Linked DNA regions of Microbispora hainanensis. Each later gene encodes a partner of the first gene's protein in a complex. Links are inferred from orthologs where the notes say so. Each region holds a gene or a part of one and is shown on either strand. Other genes may lie near its edges.

Region 1 (7,150 bases):
CCGCGAGGTCAGCACGGCCGAGCCGTACGTCGTGCCGGCGCGCGGCCGCAAGCGCTTCACCGTCGCCGCGGTCGACCTCGGCATCAAGGCGATGACGCCGGAGCGGATGTCCGAGCGGGGCTGCGAGGTGCACGTGCTGCCGGCGACCGTCACGGCGGCCGACATCCTCGCCCTCGACCCGGACGGCGTCTTCTTCTCCAACGGCCCCGGCGACCCCGCCACCGCCGACTACGCGGTCGAGTCGCTGCGCGAGGTGCTGGACGCGGGCGTGCCGTTCTTCGGCATCTGCTTCGGCAACCAGATCCTCGGGCGGGCGCTCGGCCTCGGCACCTACAAGCTGCGGTACGGCCATCGCGGGGTGAACCAGCCGGTGCAGGACCGCAGGACGGGCAAGGTCGAGATCTCCGCGCACAACCACGGCTTCGCCGTGCGCGCGCCGCTCGACGGCCCCTTCGAGACCCCGTACGGCGCGGCCGAGGTGAGCCACGTCAACCTCAACGACGACTGCGTGGAGGGGCTGCGCCTGCTGGAGCGTCCCGCGTTCAGCGTGCAGTACCACCCCGAGGCGGCCGCGGGCCCGCACGACGCCGCGTACCTGTTCGACGAGTTCTGCGAGCTGATGGAGCGCGGGAGGGAGCGAGGGAGCGGCGCGCAGCGTGCCTCCCTGCCTGCGAGCGAGGCTCGGTCATTCGGCGCGCCCCCGGCACGACGGAGCGCGACCGAGGACACCGACGACAAGAAGGGGGCCGAGGGTGCCTAAGCGTACGGACATCAGGTCCGTCATGGTGATCGGCTCCGGCCCGATCGTCATCGGACAGGCGTGCGAGTTCGACTACTCCGGCACCCAGGCCTGCCGCGTCCTGCGCAGCGAAGGCTTCCGGGTCGTCCTCGTCAACAGCAACCCCGCCACGATCATGACGGACCCGGAGTTCGCCGACGCCACCTACGTCGAGCCGATCACGCCGGACATCGTCGAGAAGATCATCGCCAAGGAGCGGCCCGACGCGCTGCTGCCCACGCTGGGCGGCCAGACGGCGCTCAACACCGCCGTGGCGCTGCACGAGGCGGGCGTGCTCGACAAGTACGGCGTCGAGCTGATCGGCGCCGACATCGACGCCATCCAGGCGGGGGAGAACCGCGAGCGGTTCAAGGAGATCGTCGCCAAGGTCGCCGCCGAGCGCGGCCTCAACGCCGAGTCGGCGCGCAGCGCGATCTGCCACACGATGGACGAGTGCCTGGCCGCGGCCGGCGAGCTGGGCTACCCCGTCGTGGTCCGCCCGAGCTTCACCATGGGCGGCGCCGGCTCCGGGTTCGCCCACGACGAGGCCGAGCTGCGCCGCATCGCGGGCGCCGGCCTCGACGCGTCCCCCACCACCGAGGTGCTCCTGGAGGAGTCGATCCTCGGCTGGAAGGAGTACGAGCTCGAGGTCATGCGGGACCGCAACGACAACGTGGTCATCGTGTGCTCCATCGAGAACATCGACCCGATGGGCGTCCACACCGGCGACAGCGTGACGGTGGCGCCCGCGCTGACGCTGACCGACCGCGAATACCAGAACATGCGCGACGTCGCGATCGCGGTCATCCGCGAGGTCGGCGTGGACACCGGCGGCTGCAACATCCAGTTCGCGGTCGACCCGAAGACCGGCCGCATGATCGTCATCGAGATGAACCCGCGCGTGTCGCGGTCGTCGGCGCTGGCGTCCAAGGCCACCGGCTTCCCGATCGCCAAGATCGCCGCCAAGCTCGCCATCGGCTACACCCTCGACGAGATCCCCAACGACATCACCAAGGAGACCCCGGCGTCGTTCGAGCCGTCGCTCGACTACATCGTGGTCAAGGTGCCGAGGTTCGCGTTCGAGAAGTTCGCCGGGGCCGACCAGACGCTCACCACCCACATGAAGTCGGTCGGCGAGGCGATGGCGATCGGCCGCTCCTTCCCCGAGGCGCTGCAGAAGGCGCTGCGGTCGATGGAGAAGAAGGGGTCGTCGTTCACCTGGGCGGGCGAGCCCGGCGACCTGGACGAGCTCCTGGAGGCCTGCCGCAGGCCGCACGACGGACGGCTGCGCACCATGCAGCAGGCGATCAGGGCGGGCGCGACCCCCGAGCAGATCCACGAGGTCACGTCGGTGGACCCGTGGTTCGTCGACCAGCTCTTCGCGATCGACGAGGTCGCCCGGTCGATCACCGCGCTCGACCGGCCCACCCTGGAGCTGGCCAAGCGGCACGGCTTCAGCGACGCGCAGATCGCCGAGATCCTGGGCGTGCCGGAGCCCGAGGTGCGGGCCGCGCGCCACGAGCTCGGCGTCCGGCCCGTCTACAACACCGTGGACACCTGCGCCGCCGAGTTCGCCGCGCGCACGCCGTACCTCTACTCCACGTACGACGAGGAGACCGAGGTGCCGGCAGGGGACCGGCCCAAGGTGATCATCCTGGGCAGCGGGCCCAACCGCATCGGCCAGGGCATCGAGTTCGACTACGCCTGCGTGCACGCGTCGTTCGAGCTGTCCAGGGCCGGCTACGAGACCGTGATGGTCAACTGCAACCCCGAGACCGTCTCGACCGACTACGACACCTCCGACCGGCTCTACTTCGAGCCGCTCACGCTGGAGGACGTCCTGGAGGTCGTGCACGCCGAGCAGGAGACCGGGCCGGTGGCCGGCGTCATCGTGCAGCTCGGCGGCCAGACGCCGCTCGGGCTCGCCCAGGCGCTCAAGGACGCGGGGGTGCCCGTGGTCGGCACCTCGCCCGAGTCGATCCACCTCGCCGAGGAGCGCGGCGCGTTCGGGCGGGTCCTCGCCGAGGCCGGGCTGCCCGCGCCCAAGCACGGCACCGCGACGACCGTGGAAGAGGCTCAGGCCGTCGCCGAGGAGATCGGCTATCCGGTGCTCGTGCGGCCGTCGTACGTGCTCGGCGGCGCCGGCATGGCCATCGTGTACGACGAGGACACCCTCGGGGCGTACATGGCGAAGGCGGCCTCCGAGCACCCGGTGCTGATCGACCGGTTCCTCGACGACGCCATCGAGATCGACGTGGACGCGCTGTTCGACGGCGAGGAGCTCTACCTCGGCGGCGTCATGGAGCACATCGAGGAGGCCGGCATCCACTCCGGCGACTCGGCGTGCGCCCTGCCGCCGATCACGCTGGGCGGCTTCGACATCAAGCGGATCCGCGCGGCCACCGAGGCCATCGCCCGCGGGGTGGGCGTGCGCGGCCTGCTGAACGTCCAGTACGCCATGGCCTCCAACGTGCTGTACGTCCTGGAGGCCAACCCGAGGGCCAGCCGTACGGTGCCGTTCGTGTCCAAGGCGACGGCGGTGCCGCTGGCCAAGGCGGCGGCGCGGCTGATGCTGGGCGCGACGATCGCCGAGCTGCGCGCCGAGGGCATGCTGCCGGCCGGCTACGACGGCGGCACGCTGCCGCTGGACGCGCCGGTCGCGGTCAAGGAGGCGGTGCTGCCGTTCAACCGGTTCCGCGGCGTGGACACCGTGCTCGGGCCGGAGATGCGCTCGACCGGCGAGGTCATGGGCATCGACGAGTTCTTCGGCACGGCCTTCGCCAAGTCGCAGTCGGCGGCCTACGGCGCGCTGCCGACCAAGGGGCGGGCGTTCGTCTCGGTCGCCAACAAGGACAAGCGGGCAATGATCTTCCCCGTGAAGGCGCTCGCGGACCTCGGCTTCGAGATCCTTGCCACGGAGGGCACCGCCGAGGTGCTGCGCCGCAACGGCGTACGTGCCAAGATCGTGCGCAAGCACAGCGACGGGACGGGTCCCGACGGTGAGCCGACGATCGTGCGGCGCATCCTCGACGGGGAGGTGGACCTCATCGTGAACACCCCGTTCGGCAGCCCCGGTCAGGGCGGGCCGCGCCTCGACGGGTACGAGATCCGCACCGCCGCCGTCAGCCGCGGCATCGCCTGCATCACGACCGTCCAGGGCCTGGCGGCGGCCGTGCAGGGCATCCAGCACATCGTCAGGGGTGACATCGACGTGTGTTCCCTGCAGGAACACGCCAGGAGGCTGCGAGACTGAGCGCGGAGGGCGCGCTGGCAATCTGGACTGAGGAGCGAGGGGGGCGAGGTACGAGCGACCCGGAGCGACGAGGGCTGGGTACACTGCGCGCCTCCGGCACGACCAAGCCGGCTCAGGCGCCCGTTCGAACGGAGCGGGCGCCATGAGCAGGGCGCGCGCCATAGGCAGGGAGGAAGGGAGTGGCCGGGAGTCCGGTTCAGGTCACGGGCACGGTGCTGACGACGCGCCGCGTGGACGCCTACCATGCGCTCACGGTCGTCGCGCCGGGCATCGCCGACCGGTTCCGGCCGGGCCACTTCGTCACGGTCGCCGTCGGAGGCCGCAACTCCTCGATGCTCACCCGGCGGGCCTTCACGATCCACGACGTGAAGCCGGACTACGGTGGCACGGTGGAGCTCGTCTTCGGCGTGCGCGGTGCCGGGACGGCCTGGCTCGCCGACCTCCGGGCGCGCGACACGCTCGACCTGGTCGGCCCGCTCGGCCGTCCGTTCCCCCTGCCCCGCGACCCCTGCACCTGCGTACTGGTCGGCGACGAGCACGGCGCGGCGCCGCTGTTCGCGCTGGCGGACGCGCTGCAGCAGCGGGGCTGCCGCATCGACTTCGTGCTGGGGGCGCCGTCGGCCGACCGGGTCTTCGGGGCGCTGCGGGCCCGCAGGATGGGCGAGACGACCACGCTGACGACCGAGGACGGCTCGCTCGGCATGCGCGGCACGGTGACCGACGTGCTGCCCGGCGTGATCGCCGACGCGCGGGCCGACGCGGTCTACGCGTGCGGGCCGATGGCGACGCTGCGCGGCGTCACGGCGGTCGCCGCCGAGTTCGGCATCCCCGTGCAGGTGGCCGTGGAGGAGTCCATGGCCTGCGGCATCGGGGTCTGCATGACGTGCGTGGTGCCGGTCATCGGCGACGACGGCGTGACCCGCATGGTCCGCGCCTGCACCGAGGGGCCGGTGTTCCGGGGCGAGCGGGTGCGGTTCGACGACGTCGGGACGATCCCGTTCGACGCGCTCGGCGCGCCCGGCGGACGGCATGCCTGAGCCGGGGCGGGGGAGGCGGCCGTGACCGCCGACCTGCGGACCTACCTGGCCCATGTGGAGCTGCCCAACCCCGTGCTGACCGCCTCGGGCTGCGGCGGGACGGGCCGCGAGCTGGCCCAGTTCTCCGACGTCCACCGGCTGGGCGCCTTCGTCACCCGGTCGATCACCATGGCCCCGCGCGCGGGACGGCCGACGCCGCGGATGGCCGAGACGCCCTCGGGGCTGCTCAACGCCGTGGGCCTGCAGGGCCCGGGAGTCGAGGCGTTCCTGGAGCGCGAGCTGCCCTGGCTGGCCGAGCGCGGAGCCCGCACGGTCGTGTCGATCGGCGGCGGCACCGTGACCGAGTACACCGCGCTGGCACGGCGCCTGGCCGGCGTCGAGGGCATCACCGCCGTGGAGATCAACCTGTCGTGCCCGAACGTCGAGGACCGCGGCAGGGTGTTCGCCCGCGACGGGGCCGCCGCGGCGGAGGTCGTGGCCTCGGTGCGCGCGGCCACGCCGTACGAGGTGCCGGTGATCGCCAAGCTGTCCCCGGACGTGGCGGACATCGTCGCGGTCGCCCGCGCGTGCGTGGACGGCGGCGCCGACGCCCTCGCCATGATCAACACCCCGGTGGGGATGAGCATCGACGTGGACACGATGCGCCCATCGCTCGCGGCCGGCACCGGCGGCCTGTCCGGCCCCGCCGTACGGCCCCTGGCGGTGCGCTGCGTGTGGCAGGTGCACGCGGCGCTGCCGGGAGTGCCCATCATCGGCATGGGCGGCGTGACGACCGGCAGGGACGCCCTTGAGCTCGTCCTGGCGGGCGCCTGCGCCGTCGCTGTGGGCACGGCGCTGTTCCATGACCCCTACGCCTGCCCACGCGTCCTGAGGGAGCTTGAGGAGCTTCTGCAGGAGCGCGGGTTCGACCGGCTCGCCGACGCCGTGGGCCTGGCCCACCGCCCGGCGGGCGCGCAACCACGAACACGCACAGACCTCGAGGAGAGTTCGCTTTGACCACGCCCGCTCCCATCGCCGTCGCCCTGGACGCGCCCGACATGGAGACCGCGGCCCGCTGGGCCGGCCTGGTCACCCCGCACGTTTCGACGGTGAAGGTGGGGCTGGAGCTCTACCTGCGCCACGGCCCCGACGTGATCGCCTCGGTGCGCGGCGCGAGCGGCGTGCAGGTCTTCCTGGACCTCAAGCTGCACGACATCCCCAACACCGTGGGCGCCGCCGCCCGGGCGGTCGCCCGGCTCAAGCCGACGTACCTCACCGTGCACGCCGCGGGGGGCCACGCGATGGTCAAGGCGGCCGTCGAGGCGGCCCCCAACATCCAGATCGCGGCCGTGACGCTCCTGACGTCGCTTTCCGAGGCCGATCTCGGCGAGCTCGGCATGCAGGGACCCCCTACCGACATCGCGCGCCGCATGGCCGCCGTGGCCGTCGGGGCGGGCGCCCAGGCCCTCGTCTGCTCGCCCAGGGAGGTCGCCGCCGTACGCGCGGAGGTCGGCCCGGACGTGACATTGATCACTCCGGGCGTGCGGCCCGCCGGCGCCGACACCCAGGACCAGGCGCGGGTGGCCACGCCGGAGCACGCGATCGCCCAGGGAGCCGATCTTCTGGTGATCGGACGGCCCATCACCGGGGCGCCGGACCCGGGTGCGGCGGCCGCCGGGATCGCCGCCGCGCTGCGTCGCGTGAGCGCCTGATCGGGCGTTCGCCGGCCTCGGGCGCCGTCACCTTGCGTCATCCTGCTTAGGGCCTGCTGAGGCGGTTTTGATCTACGAAGAGTGACTTTTCCAATACCAAAAGTAGTAAAATCAATTTTGTAGTCCGAGAAACCGCCCTTGACGTTGCCGTTACGGCCAAGACCAGCTAGTTTCCCCTCCCGTCCGAGTACATCGACAAGAAATTCGAGGTGACCCGGCGTGGCTCTTCCTCCCCTGACCCCCGAGCAGCGCGCCGCAGCTCTTGAGAAGGCTGCCAAGGCACGCAAGGAGCGTGCCGAGGTCAAGAACCGGCTCAAGCACGGCGCGGTTTCGCTGGCTGAGGTGCTGAAGGATGGGCAGACCGACGACGTCATCGGCAAGATGAAGGTCT
Region 2 (7,199 bases), 1.3 Mb from region 1 along the record:
CGGAGGAGTTCGCCGACCGCTTCGACGGGTTCTCCATCGGCAGCAACGACCTCACCCAGCTCACCCTCGGGGTCGACCGGGACTCCGCCGAGCTGGCGCATCTGTTCGACGAACGCGATCCCGCCATCACCCGCAGCATCGAGCACCTGATCTCGGCGGCACACGCGAAAGGACGCAAGGTCGGGCTCTGCGGGCAACGTCCCAGCGACGACCCGGACTTCGCCCGGTTCCTGGTCGAGGCGGGCATCGATTCGATCTCCGTCGCACCCGACAGCTTCTTGTCGGTGAAGGAGAACGTCGCCCCGGCCGAACACGCACAGGAGCGCCGGGAACCCGCCTCGGCGGGCCGCGGAACGCGGCCGTGGCCGCCGGCCTGAGTCACGGTCGCCCTTTGCAGGATCCGGACCAACCCTGGGCGCTTTGCGAGGTTCCGCTCGTGCACGGGGGTAGCACCGTCAGGAGGGTCCCGCACGCCGTCGCGACGGCGGCGGCTGGGCGAAGGCACACCGAGGGGGGCGCATGAGAACCCGAGGTCTGGTCTGCTGGAGAGCCTGTCTCACGACTGCCGGAGTCGTCGCCTTTCTCACGGCGGGGGCCGGGAGCGCGACGGCGGCCGTCGCTCCCCACGGGGACGATCTGGACCCGTCGACGCGTACCAACGTCACGAACGCGATGCAGGGCGAGGCGCTGGCGCACGTGACCTACCGCGCCTATGCCAAGCAGGCGGACCGGGAGAACCTGCCCGGCGTCGCGGCACTCTACCGGCGCACCGCCGACACGGAACTGCGGGAACACTTCACCGAGCAGGCGAAGCTGATCGGCATGGTCGGCGACAACGCGGCCAATCTCCGCGACAGCGCAGGCGGCGAGGCCTATGAGGCGACGACGATGTACAAGGCGTTCGCCGCGCAGGCCACCGCGGACGGCGATCAGGAGGCCGCCAAGCGCTTCTCCGAGATCGGCCAGGACGAGGCCGATCACCGCGAGAAGTTCCTCCAGGCGGAAAGGGCCGTGACCGACCGGTCGTCCGAGGCGACGATCCCTACCGACGTGCAGGCCAAGCCGGTGAAGATCCAGGCCGGCCCGCCCAAGGTCTCCTCATCCCGGACGCTGGACAACCTGCGTACGGCGATGAAGGGCGAGGCCTTCGCCTACGCCAAATACACCCTGTACGGCGACAAGGCACAGAAGACCGGACAAGCTCGGCTCGCCACGCTGTTCCACCGGACGGCCGCCGTCGAGCGCACCGAGCACTTCGCCGAGCAGGCGAACCTCGCCGGCGCGGTCCGCGACACCGGAACAAACCTGTGCGAGACGATCAAGGGAGAGGCACACGAGGGGACGCAGATGTACCCCGACTACGCCCGCCGCGCCTCGGCGGCCGGCGACACCGAAGCGGCGAAGGTGCTCAGCGACACCGCCAAAGACGAGCTGAAGCACGCGCAGGCCTTCTCCCGCGCGGTGTCCAGGCTCGGCAAGCAGTGCCCCACACCGAGCTGACCGATCACGGTGCCCCACTCAGGGGCAAGACGGGCACAACCGCTGTGAGAGCCCTACCTGCCGATCGTCGGACGGGGTGGCGCCATGGCAGAGCCGATCGTCGTCGGCGTCGACGGATCGACGCCCTCGCTTCAGGCCGCCGTCTGGGCCGCTCGGGAAGCCGAGCTGCGCGGCGCGCCGCTGCGCCTCGTGTACGCGACACTGCGCTGGCCCTCCTACGTGCCGCTCGTGCCGCAGCCGGCGCGCTGGAGAGCCGACGCCGAGGCGGCCGCGCGAGCCGTGCTCGACCAGGCGATGATCCACGCCCGGGCGGGCAGGTCGCGTCTGGCCGTGTCGGCCGAGATCGTCGACGGCGGAGCCGAGCAGGCGCTCATCGCGGCGGCGGAGGGGGCTCAGCTGCTCGTCGTGGGATGCCGCGGCCGTGGCGGGTTCGCCGAGCTGCTCCTGGGGTCGGTGAGCCGCTGCGTCACCGCCCAGGCCCCCTGTCCCGTGGCCGTCGTCAGGCAGCCGAAAGGCACTGACCGCGGGGAGATCGCGGTCGGCGTCACCGGGCGTCCCGACCAGGAACCCGTCCTGGACTTCGCCTACCACGAGGCCGCGCTGCGGCATGCCCGCCTGCGTGTCGTACACGCCTGGACGCAACCGGTCGCGACGGAGCCGGGCGACATGCTGCCGCCGGTCTACGACGTGGACGCGATCGGGGCGGAGGAGGCGCGCCTGCTCGCGGAGAGCATCGCCGGACGGCGGGAGCGTTTCCCCGACGTGACGCTCACCGAACACGTCGTGCGGGAGCACCCCGCCAAAGCCCTGATCGACGTCTCCAGGGAGACCGACCTGGTCGTCATCGGCGCCCGTACGGGATTGTCCGCCTGGCTGGGCCTGGGCTCCACCGCTCACGCCGTGATCCACCACGCGTACGCGCCCGTGGTCGTGGTCCGGCCACGCTCCGTAGATGTCTCGCCGACGGCGTAGCGTGGAGGAGACGCGTCCGAGGGCACCCATTGGGGGCAAAGGAGGGTCGCCCATGGAAACCGTCGTCATTCGATCGCTGGAACCGCTGATCGCCGAGTTGCGGGCGCGGGGGTTCGCCGTGGTGGCGCCGACCGCTCGCGACAAGGTCATCCGGATGGGCGAGATCGCCTCCCAGAGCGAGCTGCCCAGGGGGTGCGGAGACGAGCAGGAGCCCGGCCGCTATCGGCTGCGCGAGGGCGACGACGAGATGCTGTTCGGCTTCGCCGCGAGTCCCGACTCCGCCAAGCGCTACACGCAGCCGCCCAGCCGCACCCTGTTCCGCATGCGGGGCGAGAGCATCGAGGAGCCCGAGGCGGAGGTGCCCCGCGTCGCCCTGCTGGGCGTACGCGCCTGCGACCTGGCCGCGCTGGCCGTGCAGGACCGGGTGTTCCTCGGGGGCAGGCATCCCGACCCCGGCTATCGGAGGCGGCGGGAGGCGCTGTTCGTCGTCGCGGTGAACTGTGCCGTGCCCGGAGGGACGTGCTTCTGCGTCTCCATGGGCACCGGCCCGAAGGCGACCGCCGGCTATGACCTGGCGCTGACCGAGCTCGCCGGACCGCACCGGTTCGTGGCCGAGCCCGGCAGCGCGTACGGCGCGGAGATCCTCGGGGCGCTCCCCCGCGTCCCGGCCGCGGACGCCGATCTCGACGCGGCCGAGGAGGTCTCCCGTACGGCCGCCGAGCGCATGGGACGGCGGGTCGACACCGAGGGGATCAAGGAGCGGGTGGCCGGCGCCCACGACTCGCCGCGCTGGCAGCAGGTCGCCTCCCGCTGCCTCACCTGCGCCAACTGCACCATGGTCTGCCCCACCTGCTTCTGCACCACGGTGGAAGACAGCACCGATCTTTCCGAAGGGGCGGCCGAGCGGATCGAACGCTGGGACTCCTGCTTCACGCTGGGGTTCACCGAGGTCGGCGGCGCGCCGGTGCGGGGGTCGGGGGCCGCGCGTTATCGGCAGTGGCTGACGCACAAGTTCTCCACCTGGTTCGACCAGTTCGGCACCTCGGGCTGCGTGGGCTGCGGCCGGTGCATCACCTGGTGTCCCGTGGGGATCGACGTCACCGAGGAACTGGCCAACCTGCCATGACCGCCGAGACGCGCCGTCCGATGACGCCGGAGCTCTACCGGGTGCGCTCGCGGCGGGCCGACCGGGTGGACACGGTCACGCTCCAGCTCGTGCCCGTGCACGGCGAATGCCCGCCGTGCCGGCCCGGGCAGTTCACCATGCTGTACGCCCCGGGGGTCGGCGAGGTCCCGATGTCGATCAGCGGCCGGGCCCGTTCGGGGGGATATGTCCACACGATCCGCGCGGTCGGCGCGGTCAGCGGCGCGTTGTGCGGCAAGCGGCCCGGGGACGTGGTCGGGGTGCGCGGGCCGTACGGCACCTGGTGGGACATCCCGGCCGCCGCCGGGATGGACGTGGTCGTCGTCGCGGGCGGGCTGGGCCTGGCGCCGCTGCGCCCCCTGGTGCGGGAGCTGATCCGCCACCGCTCGCGCTACGGACGCGTCAGCGTGATCGCGGGGACCCGTACGCCCTCGACCCTCGTCTACGGGCGGGAGCTGGCGCGCTGGCACGGCCAGGGCGTCGACGTCCAGGTGACCGTGGATCACCCCGATCACGCCTGGAAGGGGCCGGTCGGCCTGGTCACCCGGCTCCTCGACCGCATCGTCTTCGAGCCGCGGCGCACGTACGCCTTCGCGTGCGGCCCGGAGACGATGATGCGGGCCACGGCCGGCGACCTGGTGGCGCGCGGGGTGGCGGCTCGCCGGGTGGAGCTGTCGCTGGAGCGGAACATGAAATGCGGTCTCGGCTGGTGCGGGCACTGCCAGCTCGGCCCGCTGTTCGTCTGCCTGGACGGCCCGGTGCTGAGCTACGAGCGGGCGGCGCGCCTGCTGGCCGTGGAGGAGCTGTGATGGGCGCGCCCAGACGAGCATCCCGGCGGTCATCGGCGGACGGGCCGGGCGGCGCGAGGCCGCGGCTGGCGGTGTGGAAGTTCGCCTCGTGCGACGGGTGCCAGCTCACCCTGCTCGGCTGCGAGGAGGAGCTGCTGTCGGTGGCCGCCCGGGTGGAGATCGCCTACTTCCTGGAGGCGTCCAGCGCTCCCGGCCCGGGCCCGTACGACCTGTCGCTGGTGGAGGGGTCGATCACCACGCCCGACGACCTGGAGCGGATCAGGCACGTGCGCCGGGTGTCGAAGCGCCTGGTCACCATCGGGGCCTGCGCCACGGCCGGGGGGATCCAGGCGCTGCGCGACTTCGCCGACGTGCGGGAGTTCCTGTCGGTCGTGTACGCCCGGCCGGACTACATCGCGACGCTGGACCGTTCGACGCCGATCTCGGCCCATGTGCCGGTGGACTTCGAGCTGCGCGGCTGCCCCATCGACAGGCGGCAACTGCTGGAGGTCGTCTCGGCGTTCCTCGCCGGGCGGCGCCCGGTCGTGCCGCCCAACAGCGTCTGCGTGGAGTGCAAGGCCCGCGGCAACGCCTGCGTCATGGTCGCCCACGGCACGCCCTGCCTCGGCCCGGTCACCCAGGCCGGGTGCGGGGCGCTGTGCCCGGCGTTCAACCGGGGGTGCTACGGCTGCTTCGGCCCCATGGAGAGCCCCAACGTGCGCGCCCTCAACCGGCAGTTGCGGGAGCTGGGCATGAGCACGCCCGAGCTGGTGCGGGTCTACCGGACCTTCAACGCCGCCGAGGAGCCCTTCCGGCAGGCGGCCGAGGAGGCCGACCCGGAGCTGCGCGACCACGAGAAGACACCGGGAGAAGACCGGTGACCCACAAGACGGTCAAGGTCGGGGGCCTGACCCGGGTGGAGGGGGAAGGCGCTCTGCTCGTACGCGCCCGCGACGGGCGCATCGAGGACCTGGAGCTGCGGATCTACGAGCCGCCGAGGTTCTTCGAGGCGCTGCTGCGCGGCCGGTCCCACACCGAGCCGCCCGACATCACCGCCCGGATCTGCGGCATCTGCCCGGTGGCCTACCAGATGAGCGCATGCCAGGCCATCGAGGCCGCCTGCGGGGTCGAGGTCACCGGCCCGCTGCGCGACCTGCGGCTGTTGCTGTACTACGGCGAATGGATCGAGTCGCACACGCTGCACGTGTATCTGCTGCACGCGCCCGACTTCCTCGGCTACGACAGCGGCATCGCGATGGCGGCCGACCACCGCGACCTGGTCCAGCGGGGGCTGGCGCTGAAGAAGGCCGGCAACGACCTGGTGGCGGCCGTCGGCGGCAGGCCCATCCACCCGGTGAACGTCCGCGTCGGCGGCTTCTATCGGGTGCCCACCCGCCGCGAACTGGCCCCCGTCGCCGAACGGCTGCGCCGCGCCCGCGAGATCGCCCTCGAAACCGTCTCCTGGGTCGCCGGCTTCGACTTCCCCGAGGTCGAACACGACTACCGCTTCCTGGCGCTGCGTCACCCCGGCGAGTACGCGATCCTCTCGGGGGATGTGGTGACCAGCGACGGCGGGAGCTTCGCCGTACGGGATTGGCCCGAGCACGTGACCGAGGAGCAGGTGCCGCACTCGACGGCGCTGCACGCCCGGCTCGACGGCTCCCCCGGTTATCTCGTCGGGCCGATGGCCCGCTACAGCCTCAACTCCGCCCAGTTGTCGCCGCTCGCGCGGGAGGCGGCCGCGGCGGCGGGCCTCGGGCCGGTCTGCCGCAATCCGTTCCGCAGCATCGTCGTGCGGGCGGTGGAGATCGTGCACGCCTACGACGAGGCCCTGCGGCTCATCGACGACCTGGCCGAGCCCGGCGCGCCGTACGTTCCGGTGGAGCCCCGCGCGGCCACCGGCCACGGCGCCTCGGAAGCGCCGCGCGGCACGCTCTATCACCGCTATCGCATCGACGCCGACGGGGTGATCCGCGAGGCCGACATCGTGCCCCCGACCTCGCAGAACCAGGCGCGCATCGAGGCGGATCTGCGGCACCTGATCGAGCCCCGGCTCGACCTGCCCGAAGAGGAGCTGGCCGCGCTGTGCGAACGGGCCATCCGCAACCATGATCCCTGCATCTCCTGTTCGGCGCACTTCCTCGATCTCCATGTCGACGCCCGGTGACATCGTGGTGATCGGCCTCGGCGGCGACGGCCGGGGCGACGACGCCGCCGGTCTGGAGGTCGTACGGCGGCTGCGCGGCTCGGTCCCGCCGTCCGTCGTGCTCGTGGAGAGCGCCGCGGACCCCGCGCAGCTTGTCGAGGCCTGGACCGGCGCCCGCCTGACCGTCGTGATCGACGCCGTCTCCTCGGGTGCGCCGCCGGGTGCGGTGCATCGACCGGCCGGCGTCGAGGGCGGGCCGTCCTGGCACGGCAGCTCCCACTCCTTCGGCCTGGCCGACGCCGTAGAGCTCGGCCGTGCGCTCGGCCGCCTGCCCGCCCGGCTCGTCGTCATCGGCATCGAAGGTGCGGACTTCACGATCGGCGCGCCGATCACGCCGCCGGTGCTGTCCGCGATCGACGCCCTGGCGCGGGAGCTGGAACAGAGACTCCGGCAGGAATCCGCGTGACGCGCCGGTCCTGGACCCGGACGGCCGGGCACGGTCTTTCGGCCCTGTCCCAGGGAACAGCGACCCTACCTCCGGGCATCCGTTTCGGGCGAGTCTGACCAGATGAAGCGGATCGCCCTGCTGGCAGGCACGCTCGGCGCCCTGATCGCCGGAGGTGTGCTCCACCTTCTCGGAGCCGGCCCC

What was found. Proteins that work in one complex are often made in the same cells at the same time.
Region 2: the proteins of OHB01_RS23845 (region 1) and OHB01_RS29610 are in contact, whole or in part, in a crystal structure (PDB 5UE9), measured with the Lactococcus lactis proteins. The link is inferred for Microbispora hainanensis from one-to-one orthologs. Residues at the interface, in WP_025017116.1 of Lactococcus lactis: Gly25, Phe27, Phe29, Glu32, Tyr33, Lys35, Tyr36, Lys48, Phe56, Thr60, Pro61, Arg62, Val63, Ala64, Glu65, Thr66, Ala67, Ser68, Gly69, Met70, Ile74, Gln77, Pro223, Glu251, Phe274, Ala275, Pro277, Phe278; in WP_023189152.1 of Lactococcus lactis: Leu4, Gln5, Ala47, Ser48, Met49, Leu50, Leu51, Arg52, Arg53, Met95, Leu98, Arg223, Met224, Ala225, Cys226, Ile228, Gly229, Ala230, Cys231, Tyr232, Ala233, Val235, Glu236, His237, Asn243, His244, Ala245, Lys247, Glu250.

The regions. Positions count from the first base shown.
Region 1 is NZ_CP108086.1:5,094,851-5,102,000, forward strand. What follows is about bases 4,128-7,076. They hold OHB01_RS23845 (dihydroorotate dehydrogenase), read left to right. Parts: upstream 4,128-5,089; coding sequence 5,090-6,064; downstream 6,065-7,076. Other genes in these bases: OHB01_RS23840 (dihydroorotate dehydrogenase electron transfer subunit), read left to right, coding at 4,211-5,068; pyrF (orotidine-5'-phosphate decarboxylase), read left to right, coding at 6,061-6,759; mihF (integration host factor, actinobacterial type), read left to right, coding at 6,979-7,076. In the rest of the region: carA (glutamine-hydrolyzing carbamoyl-phosphate synthase small subunit), read left to right, coding at 1-760; carB (carbamoyl-phosphate synthase large subunit), read left to right, coding at 753-4,031; more of mihF, read left to right, coding at 7,077-7,150.
Region 2 is NZ_CP108086.1:6,411,650-6,418,848, forward strand. Bases 2,512-5,509 are described here. They hold OHB01_RS29610 (FAD/NAD(P)-binding protein), read left to right. Parts: upstream 2,512-3,594; coding sequence 3,595-4,425; downstream 4,426-5,509. Other genes in these bases: OHB01_RS29605 (4Fe-4S dicluster domain-containing protein), read left to right, coding at 2,525-3,598; OHB01_RS29615 (oxidoreductase), read left to right, coding at 4,425-5,285; OHB01_RS29620 (Ni/Fe hydrogenase subunit alpha), read left to right, coding at 5,282-5,509. Outside these bases: ppsA (phosphoenolpyruvate synthase), read left to right, coding at 1-377; OHB01_RS29595 (ferritin family protein), read left to right, coding at 520-1,500; OHB01_RS29600 (universal stress protein), read left to right, coding at 1,585-2,472; more of OHB01_RS29620, read left to right, coding at 5,510-6,571; OHB01_RS29625 (hydrogenase maturation protease), read left to right, coding at 6,555-7,016; OHB01_RS29630 (heavy metal translocating P-type ATPase), read left to right, coding at 7,119-7,199.